Regions from separate parts of the Neisseria polysaccharea genome, predicted to be linked through region 2. Evidence: riboswitches for the same ligand, from Rfam matches in the RefSeq annotation. Region 2 holds a riboswitch; the other holds the start of a gene.
The links. Region 2 has a riboswitch for thiamine pyrophosphate ahead of thiC (phosphomethylpyrimidine synthase ThiC). Riboswitches for the same ligand answer to the same signal wherever they lie in the genome.
Positions count from the first base shown of each region.

Region 1: it holds a riboswitch for thiamine pyrophosphate, as region 2 does, so the genes downstream of both, RDY34_RS06830 (FAD-dependent oxidoreductase) here and thiC (phosphomethylpyrimidine synthase ThiC) in region 2, are expected to answer to the same signal.

Region 1 is NZ_CAUJNZ010000009.1:3,129-14,787, reverse strand. Features, by position in the region: gene RDY34_RS06865 (bifunctional biotin--[acetyl-CoA-carboxylase] ligase/type III pantothenate kinase) at 1-1,168, shown strand, start outside; gene RDY34_RS06860 (SPOR domain-containing protein) at 1,180-2,046, shown strand; gene RDY34_RS06855 (hypothetical protein) at 2,537-2,716, shown strand; gene RDY34_RS06850 (thiazole synthase) at 2,810-3,598, opposite strand; gene thiS (sulfur carrier protein ThiS) at 3,674-3,868, opposite strand; gene RDY34_RS06840 (DUF4304 domain-containing protein) at 3,983-4,630, opposite strand; gene thiE (thiamine phosphate synthase) at 4,766-5,383, opposite strand; gene RDY34_RS06830 (FAD-dependent oxidoreductase) at 5,404-6,504, opposite strand; TPP riboswitch at 6,662-6,766, opposite strand; gene tldD (metalloprotease TldD) at 6,994-8,478, shown strand; gene RDY34_RS06820 (amino acid ABC transporter permease) at 8,628-9,287, shown strand; gene RDY34_RS06815 (amino acid ABC transporter permease) at 9,277-9,945, shown strand; gene RDY34_RS06810 (amino acid ABC transporter ATP-binding protein) at 9,947-10,678, shown strand; gene RDY34_RS06805 (amino acid ABC transporter substrate-binding protein) at 10,753-11,616, shown strand.
Region 2 is NZ_CAUJNZ010000016.1:11,576-23,234, forward strand. Features, by position in the region: gene RDY34_RS09195 (cytochrome c1) at 1-12, shown strand, start outside; gene RDY34_RS09200 (DNA recombination protein RmuC) at 352-2,136, shown strand; gene RDY34_RS09205 (MBL fold metallo-hydrolase) at 2,343-2,975, opposite strand; gene RDY34_RS09210 (DNA ligase) at 3,066-3,890, shown strand; gene RDY34_RS09215 (hypoxanthine-guanine phosphoribosyltransferase) at 3,959-4,522, shown strand; gene RDY34_RS09220 (PTS sugar transporter subunit IIA) at 4,610-5,047, shown strand; gene RDY34_RS09225 (HPr family phosphocarrier protein) at 5,116-5,385, shown strand; gene ptsP (phosphoenolpyruvate--protein phosphotransferase) at 5,385-7,160, shown strand; gene RDY34_RS09235 (ABC transporter ATP-binding protein) at 7,282-8,220, opposite strand; gene RDY34_RS09240 (NUDIX hydrolase) at 8,229-9,104, opposite strand; tRNA gene RDY34_RS09245 (tRNA-Met) at 9,286-9,362, opposite strand; TPP riboswitch at 9,512-9,611, shown strand; gene thiC (phosphomethylpyrimidine synthase ThiC) at 9,702-11,603, shown strand.

The DNA.
Region 1 (11,659 bases), on a different contig from region 2:
TGCCATCATCGGTATCGGCATCAATTTCGTGCTGCCCAAGGAAGTGGAAAACGCCGCTTCCGTGCAATCGCTGTTTCAGACGGCATCGCGGCGGGGAAATGCCGATGCCGCCGTGTTGCTGGAAACGCTGTTGGCGGAGTTGGACTCGGTGTTGTTGCAATATGCTCGGGACGGATTTGCGCCTTTTGTGGCGGAGTATCAGGCTGTCAACCGCGACCACGGCAAGGCGGTATTGCTGTTGCGCGACGGCGAAACCGTGTGCGAAGGCACGGTTAAAGGCGTGGACGGACAAGGCGTTCTGCACTTGGAAACGGCAGAGGGCGAACAGACGGTCGTCAGCGGCGAAATCAGCCTGCGGCCCGACGACAGGCCGGTTTCTGTTCCGAGGAAGCGGGAACCGGAACGTTTTTTGCTGTTGGACGGCGGTAACAGTCAGCTCAAGTGGGCATGGGTGGAAAACGGCATATTTACAGCAGTCAGCCGTGCACCGTACCGTGATTTGTCCCGTTTGGGCGCGGAGTGGGCGGAAAGGGCGGATGACCGCGTCCGTATTGTCGGTTGCGCCGTGTGCGGGGAATCAAAAAAGGCACAGGTTCAGGAACAGCTCGCAAGTACAATCGAATGGCTGCCGTCTTCCGCTCAGGCTTTAGGCATACGTAATCACTACCGTCATCCCGAAGAACATGGTTCCGACCGTTGGTTCAACGCCTTGGGCAGCCGCCGCTTCAGCCGCAACGCCTGCGTCGTCGTCAGTTGCGGCACGGCGGTAACGGTTGACGCGCTCACCGATGACGGGCATTACCTCGGCGGGACCATTATGCCCGGCTTCCACCTGATGAAAGAATCGCTTGCCGTCCGAACCGCCAACCTCAACCGCCCCGCCGGCAAGCGTTATCCTTTCCCGACCACCACAAGCAACGCCATAGCCAGCGGTATGATGGATGCGGTTTGCGGCTCGATAATGATGATGCACGGCCGTTTGAAAGAAAAAACCGGGGCGGGGAAACCGGTCGATGTCGTGATGACCGGCGGCGGCGCGGCAAAAGTCGCAGAAGCCCTGCCGCCTGCATTTTTGGCGGAAAATACCGTGCGTGTGGCGGACAACCTCGTCATCCATGGGCTGCTGAACCTGATTGCCGCCGAAGGCGGGGAAGATGAACATATTTAGGGAATACAGAGATGAAATGGTTATTTATCCTTTTGGTTGCGATTAATATTGCCGTATTCGGCGGTACGGTAGGCTACAAACTGACACTGAAACAGGCCGGCAAAATACCGGAGGCACAGAATGCCGCAAACAATTTGCAGGTTCAACCAGTTGCCCCAACTATGCCGGTTGTTCGGAATATTCCGGCATCCGGTTCTGCCGTTCAGGCGGCATCTGAATCGGATACAGGCGTACTGCTTGGTGCAAGCGACATCCTGACCGAAGAACAGGCGGAGCAGTTGCGCTTGAAGAAAGAAGCGGAGCAGAAAAGGCTCAAAGAGAAAAAACAGCGCGAGGAAAAAGCCCGCCGCGAAAAACTCGCCGCCGAAAAGGCGCAGGCGGAACGCGAAAACGGCGCGGCGGATGCCTTATGCGCCGCGCAGGCAAGCCTCACGATGGACGAAGACGACTACCACCGGATCAAAGGGCTTTTGGGCAAATGGTCGCACGTTGCCAGCAGAAGTGTCGAAAAACGCACCGCCCAAGCCAAATCCGCCGGCAAAACCTACCGCGTCGTCCTGCCCGTTTCAGCCGATGCCGAAAATCAGGCGGCGGAGCTGTCTGCCAAAGGTTTCAACCCCATACCGTTTGACGGCGCATTGAGTTTGGGTGTCGGCAGCAGCCGGGAAAACGCCCAAGCCCTGCAAAGCCGGCTTGCCGGCGCGGGATTCGGTGGGGCATATATTGTTGAACGCGCTGCCGAAACCGGCCGGCAGGACGATTCTTTGAGCGTGTCGCGTATGACGGTTTTGTTTACCGGCGTGAATGTCGCCGATGCGGACGAAATCCGTAAAATCACGTCCCCATACGGCAAACTGAACCTCAAGTCTTGCAAATAGGCGCGAAAGCCGGACAATAAATGCCAAACCCACCGCGAAGGTGGGTTTGGCATTTCGGTTTTGAGTATCTGATATATAAAAAGGGAATGTATGTCTCGTATATGCCGACTCCAAGTGTGAAAGTGAATGATGAGGGAATACAGTGTTTAATGGTTCGGAATTGACGACTTCCGAGTGGTTTTAATTATACGCTAATAATAATAATTATCAATAAAAATTTAAAAATAAATGTGGATTTTTTGTAATGCTATGAAAAATAAACAAATTAAACTATTCGCCGATGTTTGTGATTTGGGTCGGCAAACTTTCATTGTGCCGGACAAATCGGGGTCGGCAGGCATAGCTGAGGGCTTCGTGCCTGACAGAAATAAGGTTGCCCGTGTTTGAACATCCGTCCAATTTGGCGCGGACAGGGTTGTCATTCGGGGGTGTTTGAGCGTGGATTCGGGGATGCAAAAGCGGTAAAACCGTTGCGGATGAAGGCTTACGGATGGCTTTAGGTATTTTTAAATGTATTCAAACAACAACAAAACGCTTCTTCTGTTGCCGTACTTGGGGCTTGCGCGGCAGCCTGCGCACCGTGGAGGCCGGATGTTTCGTTGGTTGCGGTGTCGGGGCGGGCGGCAAGGTTTTCCGGCCGGTTTCCCTGTTCCTCACGACAAAGCCGTGATGCCGGGGAATGGCGGTTTGTCCGTTTCAGGCTGCCGCCGTTTTGAGCCACGATGCCGTCTGAAGCCTTCAGACGGCATTTTTGCCGCCTTTTTCAATATTCCGCCGAATGCCAAAACGGTTGTCCGACTGTCGGCGTACTGGCTTGCGCTTTGGTGCGAGCCTCGACCGGTTCGGCTTCAAATGCCAGCCGTCCGGATTCGACGGCGAGTGCGAAGGCGTGCGCCATATTGACCGGATCGCCGCTGCGGGAAACGGCGGTGTTCAAAAGCACGCCGTCAAAGCCCCATTCCATCACTTGTGCCGCCTGTGAGGGCAAACCCAAGCCCGCGTCGATAATCAGCGGCGTGTAGGGCAGGCGTTCGCGCAGGACGTTCAACGCGTAGGCGTGAACCGCGCCCAAACCCGTGCCAATCGGGGCCGCCCACGGCATCAACGCCTGACAGCCTGCGTCGAGCAGGCGGCGGCAGGCAATCAGGTCTTCGGTGCAATAAGGCAGCACTTTGAAGCCGTCTTTAATCAGGATTTCTGCCGCTTCGACAAGTTGGAACACATCCGGCTGCAAGGTGTCGTCATCGCCGATGAGTTCCAATTTTATCCAATCGGTTTCAAACACTTCGCGCGCCATTTGCGCCGTCGTTACCGCTTCCTGCACGCTTTGGCAGCCTGCCGTGTTCGGCAGGACGGGAACGCCGGTTTCTTGAAGCAGCGACCAAAACCCCTGACCGTGCGCCTCGCCGCCGCTTCCCGCGCGGCGCAATGAGACGGTAATCATCGCGGGTTGGGCGATACGGACGGATTGTTTGAGGATTTCAGGGGTCGGGTAGGCAGCCGTGCCGAGCAGCAGCCGCGAGGGGAAAGTTTCTCCGTATAGGGTGAGCATAAAAATTCCTTGATATGTTTGGGATACGATGCCGTCTGAAAGCCGGCGGCGTGCCTTTGGGGCTTCAGACGGCATTCAGCCGCCGACGACGGGGCGGACGATATCGATTTTGTCGTTTTCGTTCAAAACCGTTTCCGCATACGCGCCTTTGGGGACGAAAACGGTGTTCACCGCCACGGCAAAAGGCTGTTGCGGCGCGGTTTGGGCGATGAGGTCGGCAACGGTCGTGCCGTGAAGTTCGGCGGGTTCGCCGTTTAAGATGATGTTCATGGTTTCTCGATATTTCGGTGTTTATAGAGGTTTTTAGACGACCTTTGTAAATGTTGGGTTGCAAGCGAACCTGCAACATTTGCGTCCATTAATATTTTTATGTTCAATTATTTATTATTTTTCTATTTCAATCCCATTAATATAGGCAAATTTAATCATAGTATCTCCAACAAATTCACATATGTCTAATGAAATGCTTTCCTTTGGTAATTCATTCAAAGAATTATAAAAACCAATATACTTTTTTCTTAATTTGTCTTTTTTGATTATTTTATTAAAATACTGCTGCGCCTTAGCTTTTCCGCTAAAATAATAGATGTAATACAATAAATTATAGTCATTCATATCCTCATTTATAATTTTTTCAATATTGGTTTCTGTGTCCTCAAAATCGTCAAATAACGGTATTATATGCTCCCTTATAAGTTTGCTAACATCCTCTACCGTATATTTATAGCTTGCTCCTGCTAACTGCCACCAAATCCAAGGTTTTCTATTTATCAAGCTCCCCAACTCTCCGCCATATATAAAACCATTATTGATATTTGCCTTTTTCATATCTTTTGAGTAAATGGCGATATGTGGAATAAATTGCACGCTACACTGATAATTGTGCCTATCAGCCTGAAAATAGATTTCAAATGTAATATCCCTGTTTTTAGATACTCTCTTTAATTTCTGCCCCTTAGAAATTATCTTAAAATCAGGAAATTTACTTGCTATTTCTTGCCATGCTTTTTCACATAACTCTCTTGGTTTCATTGTTATCAAATTGCTCCTTATGTATCTTTTTAAAATTTTAAAATATGATAAAAATGAATAAAATAAAAAATAAATTCCTCTGTAAATATATTATTTGGTACGTCTGGTTTTAGACTTTATTATTTTCAGACGACCTTATTCATTCCACAAAGCCTGAAACGCTTTAACCACGGCTTCGGGGTTTGTCGCTTCGGTAACGGCACGGACGACGGCGAGTGAGGAAACGCCGGTTGCCAATACCTCTTCAGCATTGTTCAAATCGATGCCGCCAATGGCGACGACGGGCGTGCCGCCTGCCTGTTTCACATATTCGCGCAGTTTGTCCAAGCCTTGCGGGGCGGTGGGCATTTGCTTGGTCGTGGTCGGGAAAATCGCGCCGCTGGCGACGTAGCTGGGGTGTACGGACAGGGCGCGGTCGAGTTCGGCAACGGAGTGCGTACTCAAACCCAAGCGCAAACCGGCGGCGGCTATGGCGGCAAGGTCGGCGGTGTCCATGTCTTCCTGCCCGAGATGCACGCCGTATGCGCCCGCTTCTATCGCCTCGCGCCAGTGGTCGTTGATGAAAAGCTGCGTGCGGCTGCCACGGCAGGCGGCGACGCAGCGGGCGATTTCACGTTTCAATTCATCGCCGTGCAGGGTTTTGCAGCGCAGTTGCACCGTGTCGGCACCTGCTTTGACCATGCGCTCCACCCAATCGGCGGTGGGAACAACGGCGTAGAATTTGAGCGGAGATTTCACGGGTGGGAAGGTCATGGGGTTCCTTTCAGACGGCTTTAATCTTGTCTTCGGATATACGCCAAACCGCTTTCTTCATCACGTTCGGGCGCGTCTTTTCCGTCAAACAGTGCCACTGCCAATCTGACGGCGGCGGCGGTTACGGCGGGGGAAATCATAAAGCCGTGGCGGAAAAGGCCGTTGATTTCAATCAGGCGTTGGGCGCGGCTGTAACGGATTTCGGGGTTGTGGTGATTGAGCGTGGGGCGCAGTCCGGCGGCGATTTCGAGGATTTGCGCCTCGCCGAAGGCGGGGTGGACGGCATAGAGTGCGGATAAAAGTTCCAACCCTGAACGTACGCCGGCGGGGGCTTGGCTTTCGCTTTCGATTTGGGTCGCGCCGATGACGAAGACGTGGTTTTCTTTCGGGGCGATGTAGAGCGGATAACGCGGGTGCAGCAGGCGCACGGGGCGGTTGAGCGTGATTTCGGGTGTGTAAACCCGTGCCACTTCGCCGCGTATGCCGCGCAGGGTGCTGGTGTGTTCGGCAGAAGCATTCCAAGCGGTTTTTGCGCCGTAACCGCGGCAGTCGATCAGCCAGTCGTATTGGGCTTGCAAGTCTTCGGGAGCGCATTCGTGTTCCCAATGGCAAGGGACGTTCAGTTCGTCCAAAGCGTCGGCAAGTGCAGACAATATTTGCCGCCCGTCGAGCTGTCCTTCGGTCGGCAGGTAGATGCCGTCTGAAAAACGTCCGCCGAGTTGCGGTTCGCGTTCGGCGATGTCGTCAGCGTGCCAACGGACGATTTCGTCATCCGCTACGCCGCCGCGTTTGAGATGGCGGACGAACTCGCTGGATAATGGCTTGTCCTGTCCGTGCCACACAATCAGGCTGCCGTTTTCCTGCATCATCGTGTGCGTGTTCAGAAGGCATCGGATGCCGCGCCAAAGCGGAATGCTCTGCCTGCCCAGCCTGATGACTTCAGGCGTGGCTTCGACCGCTTCCGCCGCAGGCGCGAGCATGGCGGCGGCAACATAAGCGGCGGCGTGTTCGCCTTGGCGGGTGCCTTTGTCGAAAAGTGCAATCTGATAACCTTGTTCTGCAAGCTGCAGTGCGGTCAGCCTTCCGGAAAGGCCGCCGCCGAGGATGGCGATACGGGTCATGACGGGTTCCTTTGCAGGTATCGCGATTTGTCGGAAAAAAGGCGTGCCGCCGCTGCGGCGGGTGAGGGTTGTTGTGAGGCATTGCCCGACATATCAAGTCCTTAAGAAACATGAAAATGGGGCGGGGAAGTGCGGAAGAGGGAACGGAAGCCCGAAAGGGCAGGGAGGTTTTGTTTCCTACGCAGGCATTACCCCGACAGGTTCTACGGATTCTGCTTTCGCAATCTCAGCCGCCCGATGGGCGGCACTCCGACAAGAAGGCTTTAAGTTTACACAAAGCAACGTGCGTTGGCAAAATTCTTACATTTTCGGCGGCACGGCGCATTTCTATAGTGGATTAACAAAAATCAGGACAAGGCGACGAAGCCGCAGACAGTACAGATAGTACGGAACCGATTCACTTGGTGCTTGAGCACCTTAGAGAATCGTTCTCTTTGAGCTGAGGCGAGGCAACGCTGTACCGGTTTTTGTTAATCCACTATATAACAAATGCCGTATAATCAAGCCCCTGATTTTTTATGCGCCGACACTATGCATCCGACCTATTCCGCCGTACAGGCACGGCTGCTCGAAGCCAACCGCCTTTCCCCCGAACTGCTCGCCAAAAGCCTGTGCATCATCGGCGCGCACCACGTCGATTATGCCGACATCTACTGCCAGCGCACCGCCTATGAAAGTTGGCATTTGGAAGAAGGCATCGTCAAATCGGGCAGCTTCCAAATCAATCAGGGCGTGGGCGTGCGCGCCGTTTCGGGCGATAAAACCGCCTTTGCCTACGCCGACAGCCTGTGCATCGATTCGATAAACCGTTCCGCCCGCGCCGTCCGTGCGATTGGGGCGGCAGGCGGCAAGGTGTCCGCCAAAATGCCGTCTGAAACGCGCGGCAAGCCGGTTTGTTCCGCGTCCGACCCCATTGCCGGCCTCGATTCCGCCGCCAAAGTCGCGCTGTTGAACAAAGTCGAAGCAATCGCCAAAGCCGCCGATCCGCGTATCGTGCAAGTGATGGCCGGTTTGACCTGCGAATACGATATGGTGTACATCGCCCGTTTGGACGGTAAACACGCTGCGGATATTCGTCCGATGGTGCGCCTGAACGTTACCGTCATCGCCAAACAGGGCGAGCGTCGCGAGCAGGGCAGCGCGGGCGGCGGCGGACGCTACGACTTGGCTTATTTCGATGAAACTTTGGTACGGCAGTTTGTCGATTCCGCTGTCAAACAAGCCCTGATTAATCTCGAATCCCGTCCTGCGCCTGCCGGTGAGATGACCGTCGTTTTGGGCAACGGCTGGCCTGGCGTGTTGCTGCACGAAGCGGTCGGACATGGTTTGGAAGGCGATTTCAACCGCAAAGAAACCAGCGTTTTCTCCGGACGAATCGGCGAGCGCGTGGCCGCCAAAGGCGTTACCGTTGTGGATCAAGGCGATATTGCCGACAGACGCGGCTCGCTCAATATCGACGACGAAGGCAACGAAACCCGCCGCACTGTATTGATTGAAGACGGTATTTTGGTTGGCTATATGCAGGACGAAACCAATGCCCGCCTGATGGGCACGCAATCGACCGGCAATGGTCGCCGTGAAAGTTACGCTTCCGCCCCTATGCCGCGTATGACCAACACCTTTATGGAAAACGGCGGCTACGAACCCGACGAAATCATCGCGTCCATCGACAAAGGCATTTACGCCGTTAACTTCGGCGGCGGACAAGTGGACATTACCAGCGGCAAATTCGTGTTCAGTGCATCCGAAGCGTGGTGGGTGGAAGGCGGCAAGCTGCAATATCCCGTCAAAGGCGCGACCATTATCGGCAACGGCCCCGAAGTGCTGAAACACGTTTCCATGATAGGCAACGATACTGCGTTGGATAGCGGTGTCGGCGTGTGCGGCAAAGAAGGGCAGAGCGTCCCCGTCGGCGTGGGACAACCGACCTTGCGGATTGATGCCGGACTGACTGTCGGCGGTAGCGAAATCTGACGCGGAATCCGGTACGATGCCGTCTGAAAGGTTTTCAGACGGCATCGCCTTATTCTTTTTTCCGATGTTTGATATTCCCAAGCATTCTTTAACATTATCTTGCAAGTTCATTAAAATACCGCCTTTCGTTAAGCTGATTTCTGATTCTGATGAACTGGCCTTATTTAATCGATGCCGTACCCAAATTCGCCGATGCGGCAAAGCTGACGCTGGAATTGTCGGTATATGGCATCGTTTTGTCGTTGCTGTTCGGCCTGCCCGTTGCCGTGGTTACAGCATACCGCATCCGCCCCTTCTACGCATTGGCACGCGCCTATATCGAGCTGTCGCGCAATACGCCCCTGCTGATCCAATTGTTTTTCCTGTATTACGGCCTGCCGAAAATGGGCATTAAATGGGACGGTTTCACCTGCGGCGTAATCGCACTGGTTTTCTTAGGCGCAAGCTACATGGCGGAAGCCGTCCGCGCCGGCATCCTCGCCGTACCAAAAGGGCAGGTAGAAGCGGGCAAGGCAATCGGTTTGAGCCGCTTTCAAGTGTTCCGCTATGTCGAATTTCCGCAGGCTTGGGCGGTCGCTTTTCCGGCTGTTGCCGCCAATATATTGTTTTTAATGAAAGAAACATCCGTCATCAGCGCGGTCGGTATTGCGGAATTGTTGTTTGTTACCAAAGATGTGATTGGTATGGACTACAAAACCAACGAGGCTTTGTTTTTGTTGTTTGCCGCTTATTTGATTATCCTGCTGCCTGTATCTTTGTTGGTACGGCGATTGGAAAACCGCATACGGAGTGCGAAATATGGCGTTTGAATGGCTGTTTGAAGGAAAAAATGCGGCACGGTTGGGCGAAGGCCTGCTCTTAACGGCACAAATTTCTTTAATCTCTGTTGCGGCTTCTTGCGTATTAGGCACGCTGTTCGGTTTGGTTTTGCGTTCGCGCAACCGGCTTGTCCGCTTTATCGGACGGTTTTATCTCGAAACCATCCGCATCGTGCCGATTTTGGTGTGGTTGTTCGGACTGTATTTCGGTTTGTCCGTGTGGACGGGCATACACATCGGCGGATTTTGGGTCTGCGTTTGGGTTTTCACGCTTTGGGGCATCGCCGAAATGGGCGATTTGGTGCGCGGCGCACTGGAATCGATTGAAAAACACCAGGTCGAATCGGGTCTTGCGCTCGGCTTGAGCCGCCGCCAAGTGTTCCGATACATCGAATTGCCGCAAAGTGTCCGCCGCGCTTTGCCGGGGGCGGTTAATTTGTTTACGCGAATGATTAAAACCAGTTCGCTCGCCTCGCTTATCGGCGTGATTGAAGTGGTCAAAGTGGGGCAGCAAATTATTGAAAACTCGCTGCTGACGCAGCCCAATGCTTCATTTTGGGTTTATGGACTGATTTTTATGCTGTATTTTTTATGTTGCTGGCCGCTGTCGCTGCTGGCGGCAAAGCTGGAACAAAAATGGGAACACTGATATGGCTTTATTGAGCATCCGCAACCTGCACAAACAATACGGCGGCGTAACCGCCATCCAATCTTTAGACTTGGACTTGGAAAAAGGCGAAGTGATTGTGTTGTTGGGTCCGTCCGGCTGCGGCAAATCCACCCTCCTGCGCTGCGTCAACGGTTTGGAGCCGCACCAAGGCGGCAGCATCGTGATGGACGGCATCGGCGAATTCGGCAAAGACGTTTCCTGGCAAACCGCCCGGCAAAAAGTCGGTATGGTCTTTCAAAGCTATGAATTGTTTGCCCATATGACCGTCATCGAAAACATCCTCTTAGGCCCGGTAAAAGTACAAAACCGCAACCGCGCCGAAGCGGAAGCACAAGCTGACAAATTATTGGAACGCGTCGGTTTGTCCGACCGCAAAAACGCCTATCCGCGCGAACTTTCCGGCGGACAAAAACAGCGCATCGCTATTGTCCGCGCCCTGTGCCTGAATCCGGAAGTCATCCTGCTGGACGAGATCACTGCCGCACTCGACCCCGAAATGGTGCGCGAAGTCTTGGAAGTGGTTTTGGAACTCGCCCGCGAAGGGATGAGTATGCTCATCGTAACCCACGAAATGGGGTTCGCCCGCAAAGTTGCCGACCGCATCGTCTTTATGGACAAAGGCGGCATTGTCGAATCGTCCGACCCCGAAACCTTTTTTTCCGCACCAAAAAGCGAACGCGCCCGCCAATTTCTGGCAGGTATGGACTACTGATTTACCGCAAACCGTCCGAACCCCCTTTCAGACGGCATTTCATCCCAAGCAAACATTCAAAAAGGAGATTCCCAATGAAACTGAACGCCAAACTCAAAGCCCTGTTGGCTTCCGCCGCCATCGCCGTCGGTCTGACCGCCTGCGGAGGCGGCAGCAGCGGCTCCGGCGATGCCCAATCTTCACAAAGCAGCGGTGCGGCAACCGTTGCCGCCATCAAGGAAAAAGGCGTGATCCGCATCGGCGTATTCGGCGACAAGCCCCCGTTCGGCTATGTTGATGCCAACGGCAAAAACCAAGGCTTCGACGTTGAAATCGCCAAAGACCTCGCCAAAGACCTGCTCGGCAGCCCCGACAAAGTCGAGTTCGTCTTAACCGAGGCCGCAAACCGCGTCGAATACGTCCGCTCCGGCAAAGTCGACCTCATCCTCGCCAACTTCACCAAAACTCCCGAACGCGCCGAAGCCGTCGATTTCGCCGATCCCTATATGAAAGTGGCGTTGGGCGTGGTTTCCCCCAAAGGCAAACCGATTACCGACATCGCGCAACTGAAAGACCAAACCCTGCTGGTCAACAAAGGCACGACCGCCGACGCTTTCTTCACCAAAAACCATCCCGAAGTCAAATTATTGAAATTCGACCAAAACACCGAAACCTTCGACGCGCTGAAAGACGGACGCGGCGTAGCACTCGCCCACGACAACGCCTTGCTGTGGGCGTGGGCGAAAGAAAACCCGGATTTTGAAGTCGCCATCGGTAATTTAGGCCCTGCCGAATTTATCGCCCCCGCCGTTCAAAAAGGCAACGCCGACCTCCTGAACTGGGTCAACGGCGAAATCGCCGCCATGAAAAAAGACGGCCGTCTGAAAGCCGCTTATGAAAAAACCCTGTTGCCCGTGTATGGCGAAAAAGTCAAACCGGAAGCATTGTTGGCGGAATAAGTTTGTTTGACAAGAAAATCCGCATCCGCATTTGAAGGCGGGT
Region 2 (11,659 bases):
GACGTACACTAAGCGTTTGGAACAAAAGGGCAAATCCTTTAGGGTTTGCCCTTTTTGCATGCTTCGGCCCCTTGGGAAAATCAGCACCCGTATGCCGTCTGAACATAGCTGCAACATTTCAGACGGCATCATTCTAAAAATGTCAGACATCGGGAACTTAATCAGGGTTTGTGGCAGATTGATATTGAATTAGGAAAAGGTCTGAAACCGCAAGCAGCATGGTAAGGCGATGTCGAACAGGTTTAAAGCCAATCCGCTATATTTTTTGGAGCTATGTCGAACAAACAGGTAGAATCGGAATAAGCGGCTGTTTTGTCCAGTGTGAAAAATGTTTGAATATTAGGATGATTGATGGAACTGATGACTGTTTTGCTGCCTTTGGCGGCGTTGGTGTCAGGCGTGTTGTTTACATGGTTACTGATGAAGAGCCGGTTTCAAGGTGTATTAGCCGTATTGAACGCGCAATTGGCGGAAAAGGCGGCAAGATGTGATTTTGTCGAACAGGCGCACGGCAAAACCGTGTCGGAATTGGCGGTATTGGACGAGAAATACCGGCATTTGCAGGACGAAAATTATGCTTTGGGCAACCGTTTTTCTGCAGCCGAAAAGCAGATTGCCCATTTGCAGGAAAAAGAGGCGGAATCGGTGCGGTTGAGGCAGTCGTATATCGATTTGCAGGAAAAGGCGCAGGGTTTGGCGGTTGAAAACGAACGTTTGGCAACCCAGCTCGGGCAGGAACGGAAGGCGTTTGCCGACCAATATGCGCTGGAACGCCAAATCCGCCAAAGAGTCGAAACCGATTTGGAAGAAAGCCGCCAAACTGTCCGTGATGTGCAAAACGACCTTTCCGATGTAGGCAACCGTTTTGCCGCAGCCGAAAAACAGATTGCCCATTTGCAGGAAAAAGAGGCAGAAGCGGAGCGGTTGAGGCAGTCGCATATCGATTTGCAGGAAAAGGCACAGGGTTTGGCGGTTGAAAACGAACGTTTGACAACGCAAATCGAACAGGAACGCCTTGCTTCTGAAGAGAAGCTGTCCTTGCTGGGCGAGGCGCGCAAGAGTTTGAGCGATCAGTTTCAAAATCTTGCCAACACGATTTTAGAAGAAAAAAGCCGCCGTTTTACTGAGCAGAACCGAGAGCAGCTCCATCAGGTTTTGAACCCGCTGAACGAACGCATCCACGGTTTCGGCGAGTTGGTCAAGCAAACCTATGATAAAGAATCGCGCGAGCGGCTGACTTTGGAAAACGAATTGAAACGGCTTCAAGGGTTGAATGCGCAGCTGCACAGCGAGGCAAAGGCCCTGACCAACGCGCTGACCGGTACGCAGAATAAGGTTCAGGGCAATTGGGGCGAGATGATTCTGGAAACGGTTTTAGAAAATTCCGGCCTTCAGAAGGGACGGGAATATACGGTTCAGGCAGCATCTGTCCGTAAGGAGGAAGACGGCAGCACGCGCCGTTTGCAGCCGGATGTCTTGGTCAACCTGCCGGACAACAAACAGATTGTGATTGATTCCAAGGTTTCGCTGACGGCTTATGTGCGCTATACGCAGGCGGCGGATGCGGATACGGCGGCGCGCGAGTTGGCGGCACACGTTGCCAGCATACGCGCGCATATGAAAGGCTTGTCGCTGAAGGATTACACCGATTTGGAAGGTGTGAACACATTGGATTTCGTCTTTATGTTTATCCCTGTCGAACCGGCCTACCTGTTGGCGTTGCAGAATGACGCGGGCTTGTTCCAAGAGTGTTTCGACAAACGGATTATGCTGGTCGGCCCCAGTACGCTGCTGGCGACTTTGCGGACGGTGGCGAATATTTGGCGCAACGAACAGCAAAATCAGAACGCACTGGCGATTGCGGACGAAGGCGGCAAGCTGTACGACAAGTTTGTCGGTTTCGTACAGACGCTTGAAAGCGTCGGCAAAGGCATCGATCAGGCGCAAAGCAGTTTTCAGACGGCATTTAAGCAACTTGCCGAGGGGCGGGGCAATTTGGTCGGACGCGCCGAGAAGCTGCGTCTGTTGGGGGTAAAGGCAAACAAGCAGCTTGCACGAGATTTGACCGAGTGTGCCGGTGAAACAACGGCGTTGCCGGAATCTTTGGAACACGCGGCAGAAGATGAAGCAGTCTGACTTGTGCGGAAAAATATTGTTTCAGCCGGAGCGGGAATGCCGAAAGCGCGGCGTAACTGTACCGGTTCTGATTCAGGGTTTGTTTGAAGTATTTACCAAAGCCTTGTCCGGCGAGGTACACCGGCAAGGCGGCGGTTGCCTAAGTTTTTTGTGTTTCAGACGGCATCAGTGCAGATGATGCCGTCTGAAGACCGTAGTGAAAGCGGTTAGAAAAAAGGATTGTGCCGTTTTTCGTGTCCGATGGAAGTCATACGCCCGTGTCCGGCGACAACTTGCACGGTTTCGGGGAGGGCGAATAATTTGTTGCGGATATTATTGATTAAGTCGGCGTGGTTGCCGCGCGGAAAATCGGTTCTGCCTATGGTTTCGTAAAACAGCACGTCGCCCGCAATCAGCAGCTCCGCTTCGGCACAATAGAAAACCACGTGTCCCGGCGTGTGCCCCGGAATATGCAGCACTTGGAAGGCGTAGCGTCCGACCGTGAGCGTTTCGCCTTCTTCGAGCCAATGGTTCGGCGCAAAGGCGGGCGAGACGGGGAATCCGTATTGCGCGGTGGTTTGCGGCAGCGATTGGAGCAGGAATTCATCTTCGCGGTGCGGACCGAGGACGGGGACTTTATGCGTTTTCAACATTTCGACCACGCCGCCCGCGTGATCGAAATGACCGTGCGTCAGCCAGATTGCCGTGAGCGTAAGTTTGCGGTTTGCCAACGCTTGCAGCAGGAACGGCACATCGCCGCCGACATCGGTCAGGACGGCTTCGCCGCTTTCGTCGTCCCAAATCAGGGTGCAGTTTTGGCGGAAAGGGGTAACGGGGAGGATTTCGTAACGTAGGGTCATCGGCGTGTTCCTAAACGGTTTTCAGACGGCATCGGGTTTGCCGTTTGTTTTATGGCGGTTTGCCGCCTGTTTTGATATTGGGGGAATCAGGTGATTAAGAAGATAATCGGCGGCATCATACCGATTTTTACGGAGGTTTTCATCCCTGCATCGGCAGGCGCGGCGGATTTGATGCTGGCGCAGGAATACAAAGACCAAGAGATTGCAGGCTGGGTGATGAGCGAGAAACTCGACGGCGTGCGCGCCTATTGGGACGGAAAGCACCTGATAAGCCGTCAGGGCTATGCGTTTGCTCCGCCCAAAGGTTTTACCGCGCAGTTTCCGCCTTATCCTTTGGACGGCGAATTGTACAGCGGACGCGGTCAGTTCGAGCAGATTTCCGCCGCCGTGCGTTCGTCTTCCGGAGATTGGCGCGGCATCCGCCTGCACGTTTTCGACGTACCCAAGGCGCAGGGCAACCTTTACCAACGTTTGGCAGTCGCAACGCAATGGCTGAAAACGCATCCGAACGCGCCGATTACCATCATCCCGCAAATCAAAGTGCGCGACCGGCAGCACGCGATGGACTTTTTAAAACAAATCGAAGCGCAGGGAGGCGAAGGCGTGATGCTGCGCCAGCCCGAATCCCGTTATAGCGGCGGCAGGAGCAGCCAATTATTGAAGCTGAAAAGTCAATACGACGACGAATGCACGGTAACGCGGCACTATGAAGGCAAAGGGCGCAATGCCGGACGGCTGGGTGCGGTCGGCTGTAAAAACCGACACGGCGAATTCCGCATTGGCAGCGGCTTCAAAGACAAAGACCGCGACAACCCACCTAAAATCGGTACGCTGATTACCTACCGTTACCGTGGCTTTACGCAGAAAGGTACGCCGAAATTCGCCACCTTCGTGCGCGTGCGTACCGACCGCTGAGCAGGACGGTTCGGACGGCATCCGATACTTTGGTTTATAATTTTCCTTTTACCGACTGATTCCGACATATGACCGATTTAGAAACCAAACGCCTTGAAACACAGGCGATGCTTGAAAACGCCGATCTTTTGTTCGACCAAGGGCAATGCCGCGCCGCACTGCAAAAAGTAGCGGATGAGATTACGCGCGATTTGGGCGGCAGATATCCGTTGCTGCTGCCCGTGATGGGTGGGGCGGTGGTGTTTACGGGCCAGTTGTTGCCGCTGTTGCGCTTTCCCTTAGATTTTGATTATGTTCATGTTTCCCGTTACGGCGATAAGCTGGAGGGCGGCGTGTTCAACTGGGAACGTATGCCCGATGCGGAACAAATCCGAGGCAGGCATGTGGTCGTGTTGGACGATATTCTAGACGAAGGGCATACGATGTCCGCCATTCAAGCCAAACTTTTGGAAATGGGTGCGGCAAGCTGCCGTTCGGCGGTGTTCGCCAACAAGCTGATCGACAAACCCAAGCCTATCCGAGCCGATTATGTCGGACTGGATGTGCCGAACCGTTATGTTTTCGGTTACGGCATGGATGCGGCAGGCTGCTGGCGCAATCTAGGCGAGATTTACGCACTGAACGGCAAATAGGCAGGCATGCCGTCTGAATGTTTTTCAGACGGCATAACGTTTATACGGCAGGTTGCAGAAGAATTATAAACAGGACGCATATATACCATGATAGGGCTTTTAATCGTTACACACGAAACCATAGGCGAAGCCTACCGCAAGCTGGCACATCATTTTTTCCCAAGCGGGCTGCCTGAAAACGTCCGCATACTCGGCGTGCAGCCGACGGAAGGCCAAGACGATATCATCAACAACGCCATTGCCGCGCTTCAGGAATTTCCCGACAACGACGGCGTGCTGATTATGACCGATATTTTCGGTGCGACCCCCTGCAATGCAGCCCGCCGCCTTGTACGCGAAAACAAATCGGCCATTCTGACCGGCCTGAATGCGCCGATGATGATTAAGGCCGTCCAATATTCGCCGACGGCGGAAGACCTTGACGCCTTCACCGAGAGTGTCAGGGAAGCGGCGGTAAAAGGCATTTTCGCCATCATGTCCGCACCGGACGATTTGGTGTGCCGGAAAAACCATGATGCCGCCTGAAGGAGCGGTAGGACAAGAAAACATTTTAAACGGCGTCTGCTGCCGATATACATAAAACGGGAATCGAAATGCTCAAACAATCCATCGAAATCATCAACAAACTCGGACTTCACGCCCGCGCGTCCAGCAAGTTCACCCAAACCGCGTCTCAGTTTCAAAGCGAAGTCTGGGTTACGAAAAACGGCAGCCGCGTCAACGGCAAAAGCATCATGGGCTTAATGATGCTCGCCGCCGCCAAAGGCACCGTCATCGAGCTGGAAACCGACGGCTTGGACGAAGCCGCCGCCATGAAGGCATTGACCGACTTAATCAACGACTACTTCGGCGAGGGCGAATAATGAGTATCGTGCTGCACGGTGTCGCCGCGGGCAAAGGCATCGCCATCGGACAAGCCCACCTGATTACGCGCGGCACGGCTGAAGTGCCGCAATACGACGTTTCAGACGAGCTCATCGACACCGAAGCCGCCCGTTTCGATGCCGCCATCAAAGCCACGCGCAAAGAGTTGGAACAGCTGCGCAGCGCGATTCCCGAAAACGCCCCGACCGAATTGGGCGCGTTTATTTCGCTGCACCTGATGCTGCTGACCGATGTAACCTTGTCGCGCGAACCCGTCGATATTTTAAAAGAACAAAAAATCAACGCCGAATGGGCATTGAAGCAGCAGAGCGACAAACTTGCCGCCCAGTTTGACGGCATAGGCGATGCCTATTTGCGCGAACGCAAGCAGGATATGCTGCAAGTCGTCCAGCGCATCCACAACAACCTGGTTGGGCAGGGCAACGATTTAAATGTTGCCGACAACCTGTTTGACGAAACCGTGCTGATTGCGCACGACCTTTCGCCTGCCGATACGGTTTTATTCAAGGAGCAGCGGATTGCCGCTTTTGTAACCGATGTCGGCGGTCCGACCAGTCATACGGCGATTTTGGGCAGGAGTTTGGATATTCCCTCCGTCATCGGGCTGCACAACGCGCGCAAACTGATTACCGAAGGCGAAACAGTCATCGTGGACGGTATCAACGGCGTATTGATTATTTCGCCGGATGAGTCGGTGTTGAACGAATACCGCCGCCGTGCCCGCGAATACCGCAGCCACAAACGCGAGTTGAACAAGCTCAAAAAGACCGCCGCTGCTACCGCCGACGGGGTCTGTATCGAGCTTTTGGGCAATATAGAATCAGCCGAAGATGTCAAATTGCTGCACAATCTTGGCGCAGACGGCATCGGGTTGTTCAGGAGCGAGTTTCTTTACCTGAACCGCGATACGATGCCGTCTGAAGACGAACAGTATGAAGTTTACAGCGCGATTGTCAAAAAAATGAAAGGCAAAAGCGTGACCATCCGAATCGTTGATTTAGGCGTGGATAAAAACCCCCGCTGGTTCGGTCAAAACGCCACCCCCAACGGCAGCCTCAACCCCGCACTGGGCATGACCGGCATCCGCCTGTGCCTTGCCGAACCGGTCATGTTCCGCACCCAGATGCGCGCCATCCTCCGTGCGGCGGTACATGGTCCCGTGCGCATGATGTGGCCGATGATTACCTCCTTGTCCGAAGTGCGCCAATGCCTGATTCATTTGGATACTGCCCAGCGGCAGCTTACCGAGCGCGGTGAAGCCTTCGGCGATGTCGGTGTCGGCTGCATGATTGAAATCCCCTCGGCCGCGTTGACCGTCGGCAGCATTTTAAAACTGGTCGATTTTATTTCCATCGGTACCAACGACCTGATTCAATATATCTTGTCCGTCGACCGCAGCGACGACAGCGTCAGCCACCTCTACCAGCCCGGACATCCTTCCGTGTTGAAAATGCTGCAACACGTCATCCGTACCGCCAACCGTATGGAAAAAGACGTGTCCGTGTGCGGCGAAATGGCGGGCGACACGGCGTTTACCCGCGTTTTATTGGGTATGGGGCTGCGCCGTTTTTCGATGAATCCCAACAACATCCTGCCCGTCAAAAACATCATCCTGAACAGCAATATCGCACAGCTCGAAAACGATATTGCCAAAATCGTCCGCTGCGAGGACGAGGAAAAGGCGGAAAAGCTGATCAAACAGATGAACAGCGCGCCGGCAGGGGAGGAAGCCGAAGCCAAAGTGCGGAAATAAATATTGTTGACAATAGAAAAAGATTGCAGTCAAATAACGCCCTTAGAAAAAATATAGCTGCTTTGGTAAAAAAATGCCGTCTGAAAGGTTTTTCAGACGGCATTTTGTTTTTAAGGAAGCATCAACGGAAACGGACGATTTCCTTGTCTTCGATATGGATGCGTACCGTATCGTTTCCCGATATTTCACCGGCGTGCGGCATATCGAGGTTCAGCCACAGGATGCCGTGTTTCGGATGGAGGACGGATAGGCTGAACGATTCGGGCAAACAGGTACGGGATAATACGCGGCACTCCATGCCGTTTTGGTCGAAACGCACCGCATGTTGCGGAATATGGCGGTCATCGTCGGTATTGGGCAGCCCCATCAGTCGGGCGACCTGCACGCAGGACGGTGTTTTGACCAATGTTTCGGGCGTGCCGTATTGTAGAATTCTCCCTTCATGCATCACGGCGATTTCGTCTGCCGTCGTACAGGCTTCTTCGGGCGAATGAGTCACCAAAACGGCAGGGATGCCGCCCTTGCGGATGCGTTCGGCAGTCATGCGGCGCAGCCGGTCGCGCAAATGCGTGTCCAAACTGGAAAACGATTCGTCCAGCAACAGCAGGGAAGGGCGGACAACCAAAGCGCGCGCCAGTGCCAACCGTTGCTTCTCGCCTCCGGAAAGTTTTTCAGGCTTGCGGTGCGCCTCGTTTTCCAGCCCGACTTCGGCAAGTGCCGCCATGGCAAGGCGTTCGGCGTCGGCTTTCGGCATTTTTTGCATTTTCAAACCGAATGCCGCATTTTCCAGCGCACTCATATGGGGAAACAGCGCGTAATCTTGAAACATCAGAGAAATACGGCGTTTTTCGGGCGGCATACGGGTAATGTTTTCCCCGTTCAGCCGAATTTCGCCGCCGTCCGGACGGACAATCCCCGCAATCATATTCAGCAGGGTGGATTTTCCGCAGCCAGACTGTCCCAAAACGGCAAGTATTTTGCCGTGCCCGACAGTCAGGCAGATGTCATCGGCGACGGTTTTATTGCCGAAGCGTTTGCAGACTTTGTTCAATTTGAGCATACCGGTTCCTAAGTCCTGATGCCGCGAAGCCAGCCCGACAGAGGGTGGTTCGGGGCGATTAATCCGTAACGGTCGAATGCGTCCAGCGTAACCAGTTGGGCATCGTGCATCATGCGTCCGGACAACATAGCATCCGACAGGCCGCCAATGTCCATCTTTTCAAAACCCGCCACTTCGCCATCCTGATTTTCAGGCCGGAAGGTTTCGGGCAGGACGGCATCGAATACATACAGGATTTCATTGTGTACACCCCGGCTGACGGGGCGCAGGCTGTGCAGCCGCGATACCGGGCGGATAAACGGAAACAGCGTTTTATCCAAACCGGCTTCTTCGCTGCTTTCGCGGCACACGGCTTCAGACGGCATTTCGCCGCCGGAAACACCGCCGGCGGCAGTATTGTCGAGCTTGCCGGGATCGACTGCTTTGTGCGGACTGCGCCTGCCTATCCAGAAATGCCATCGGCCGTCCGATTCGGTCAGACCGTTGAGATGGACGGCGCGGCTGAGCAGTCCGAACGGACGGAAAGCGGCGCGTTCGAGCGCGAACAAGGGATTGCCGCCGCCGTCGGTCAGGTCGAAACACTCGTCGCGCCAGCCGTGAAGCAGTCCCGCCTCTTTCCATATTCGGGCGAGGTGCTGCAAGCGGCCGCCCATATCCGGCCAGCCGTCCGCATTCAGGAAAATGCCGTCTGAAGACTCCGAGCAGCCTGCCTCCCAGTCTTTCTGAACGCGCTCCGCCCATTCCGGCGACAGGTTTCCCAAAGGCAGGCCGTTCAGATACAGCGTTTTCCAGCAACTTTTTGCACCGTAACTTGCCTTTGCCCACTCGAATAGGGCATCAAGGTCGTGTTTGCTGACGGATTCGGTAAAACGGACGGTCGGCATAGTCGGCTTTCTTGAACATAATGCGGAAGATTGTAGCCAAACCGCCTGAATTTGCAACCGCAAACAGACGGCGGGCTGCCGTTCCGATATTGCGGCAGGAAGGAAAATCCGGCAAAAAACGGAGGTGGCAGGAAACAGGCAAAACAAAACCCCTCGGCATTGAACCGAGGGGTTTGATATTTGGTTGCGGGAGCAGGATTCGAACCTACGACCTTCGGGTTATGAGCCCGACGAGCTACCATGCTGCTCCATCCCGCGTCAGAAAACGAAACTATACGGCAGATTTTTTATGTTGTCAAACATTACTTCCGCGAAAAATCATAAAATTTTGCCGTCCGTCGGTTTATGCCTGATTTGAAATATTATTTTCTTTACAAAAATCCAAGCCCGTGTTTTAATTTTGCCCAACATCGAAACAGGGGTGCTGCCTGATGTTCAGGCGGCTGAGAAATACCCTTTACACCCGATCGGGATAATACCTGCGTGGGGAGTTTTCACGGATTCTGCCTTTCAGACGGCATCGGTTTTCAAATGCCGTCTGAAAACGCGAAACGCTCCTGTTTCTTTATTCTAAACGAGAAAACAGGAGCATTTTTTATGACTACACCAAAAAAAACCGCCAAAACTTCCGGCAACGAAGCGCGCGAACTTGCCGACTTGAGCGAAGACATCGGCATCCGCTTCAAATATCCGAACTCCGAACGCGTGTATCTGCAAGGCAGCCGCGACGACATCCGCGTGCCTTTGCGCGAAATCCGTCAGGACGACACCTACACGGCGCAAGGTACGGAAGCCAATCCGCCGATTCCCGTCTACGACACCAGCGGCGTGTACGGCGACCCGGCGGCACACATCGACCTGAAACAAGGTTTACCGCACATCCGCACGGCGTGGCTGGACGAACGCGGCGATACCGAAATCCTGCCCAAGCTCTCCAGCGAATACGGCATCGAACGCGCACACGATCCGAAAACCGCCCATCTGCGTTTCAACCAAATCACCCGCCCGCGCCGCGCCAAAGCCGGCCGCAACGTAACCCAGCTCCACTACGCGCGCCAAGGCATTATCACGCCGGAAATGGAATTTGTCGCCATACGCGAACGTTTAAAATTAGACGAATTGTCCCAAAAACCGGAATACGCCAAACTTTTGAAACAACACGCAGGGCAAAGTTTCGGCGCGAACATCCCGACCCGTCCCGACCAAATCACGCCCGAATTCGTGCGCCGGGAAATCGCCGCCGGACGCGCGATCATCCCCGCCAACATCAACCATCCCGAACTCGAACCGATGATTATCGGACGTAACTTCCGCGTCAAAATCAACGGCAACTTGGGCAACTCCGCCGTAACCTCCAGCCTGACCGAAGAAGTCGAAAAAATGGTGTGGTCGCTGCGTTGGGGCGCGGACACGATTATGGATTTGTCTACCGGCGCGCACATCCACGAAACGCGCGAATGGATTATCCGCAACGCGCCCGTCCCCATCGGCACCGTGCCCATCTATCAGGCTTTGGAAAAAACCGGCGGCATCGCCGAAGACCTGACTTGGGATTTGTTCCGCGACACCTTAATCGAACAGGCGGAACAAGGCGTGGACTATTTCACCATACACGCGGGCGTGTTGCTGCGGTATGTGCCGATGACCGCCAACCGCCTCACCGGCATTGTCTCGCGCGGCGGTTCGATTATGGCGAAATGGTGTCTCGCCCACCACAAAGAAAACTTCCTCTACACGCATTTCGACGAAATCTGTGCAATCATGAAGGCGTATGATGTGTCGTTCAGCCTCGGCGACGGCCTGCGTCCCGGCTGCATTGCCGATGCCAACGACGAATCCCAATTCGCCGAACTGCATACCTTGGGCGAATTGACCGGCAAAGCGTGGAAACACGACGTACAAGTCATGATCGAAGGTCCCGGCCATGTGCCGCTGCAACGCGTCAAAGAAAACATGACCGAAGAGTTGCAACACTGCTTTGAAGCGCCTTTCTACACCCTCGGCCCGCTCGTTACCGACATCGCCCCCGGCTACGACCACATCACCTCGGGCATAGGCGCGGCCAATATCGGCTGGTACGGCACGGCGATGCTTTGTTACGTTACCCCTAAAGAACATTTGGGGCTGCCCGACAAAGAAGACGTGCGCACCGGCATTATTACCTACAAACTCGCCGCCCACGCCGCCGACCTCGCCAAAGGCTGGCCGGGCGCACAGTTGCGCGACAACGCCCTGAGCAAGGCGCGTTTCGAGTTCCGCTGGCGCGACCAATTCCGCCTCAGTCTCGATCCCGAACGCGCCGAAAGTTTCCACGACGAAACCCTGCCCGCCGAAGGCGCGAAAATCGCCCACTTCTGCTCGATGTGCGGCCCCAAATTCTGCTCGATGAAAATCACGCAGGAAGTGCGCGACTACGCTGACAAGCAAAAAACCCAACAGCAAGGAATGGAAGAAAAAGCGATTGAGTTCGTCAAAAAAGGAGCGAAGCTTTACAGCTAAAACGTCAAGCAAAAAATGCCGTCTGAAGCCCGGAAAAAAGGCTTCAGACGGCATTC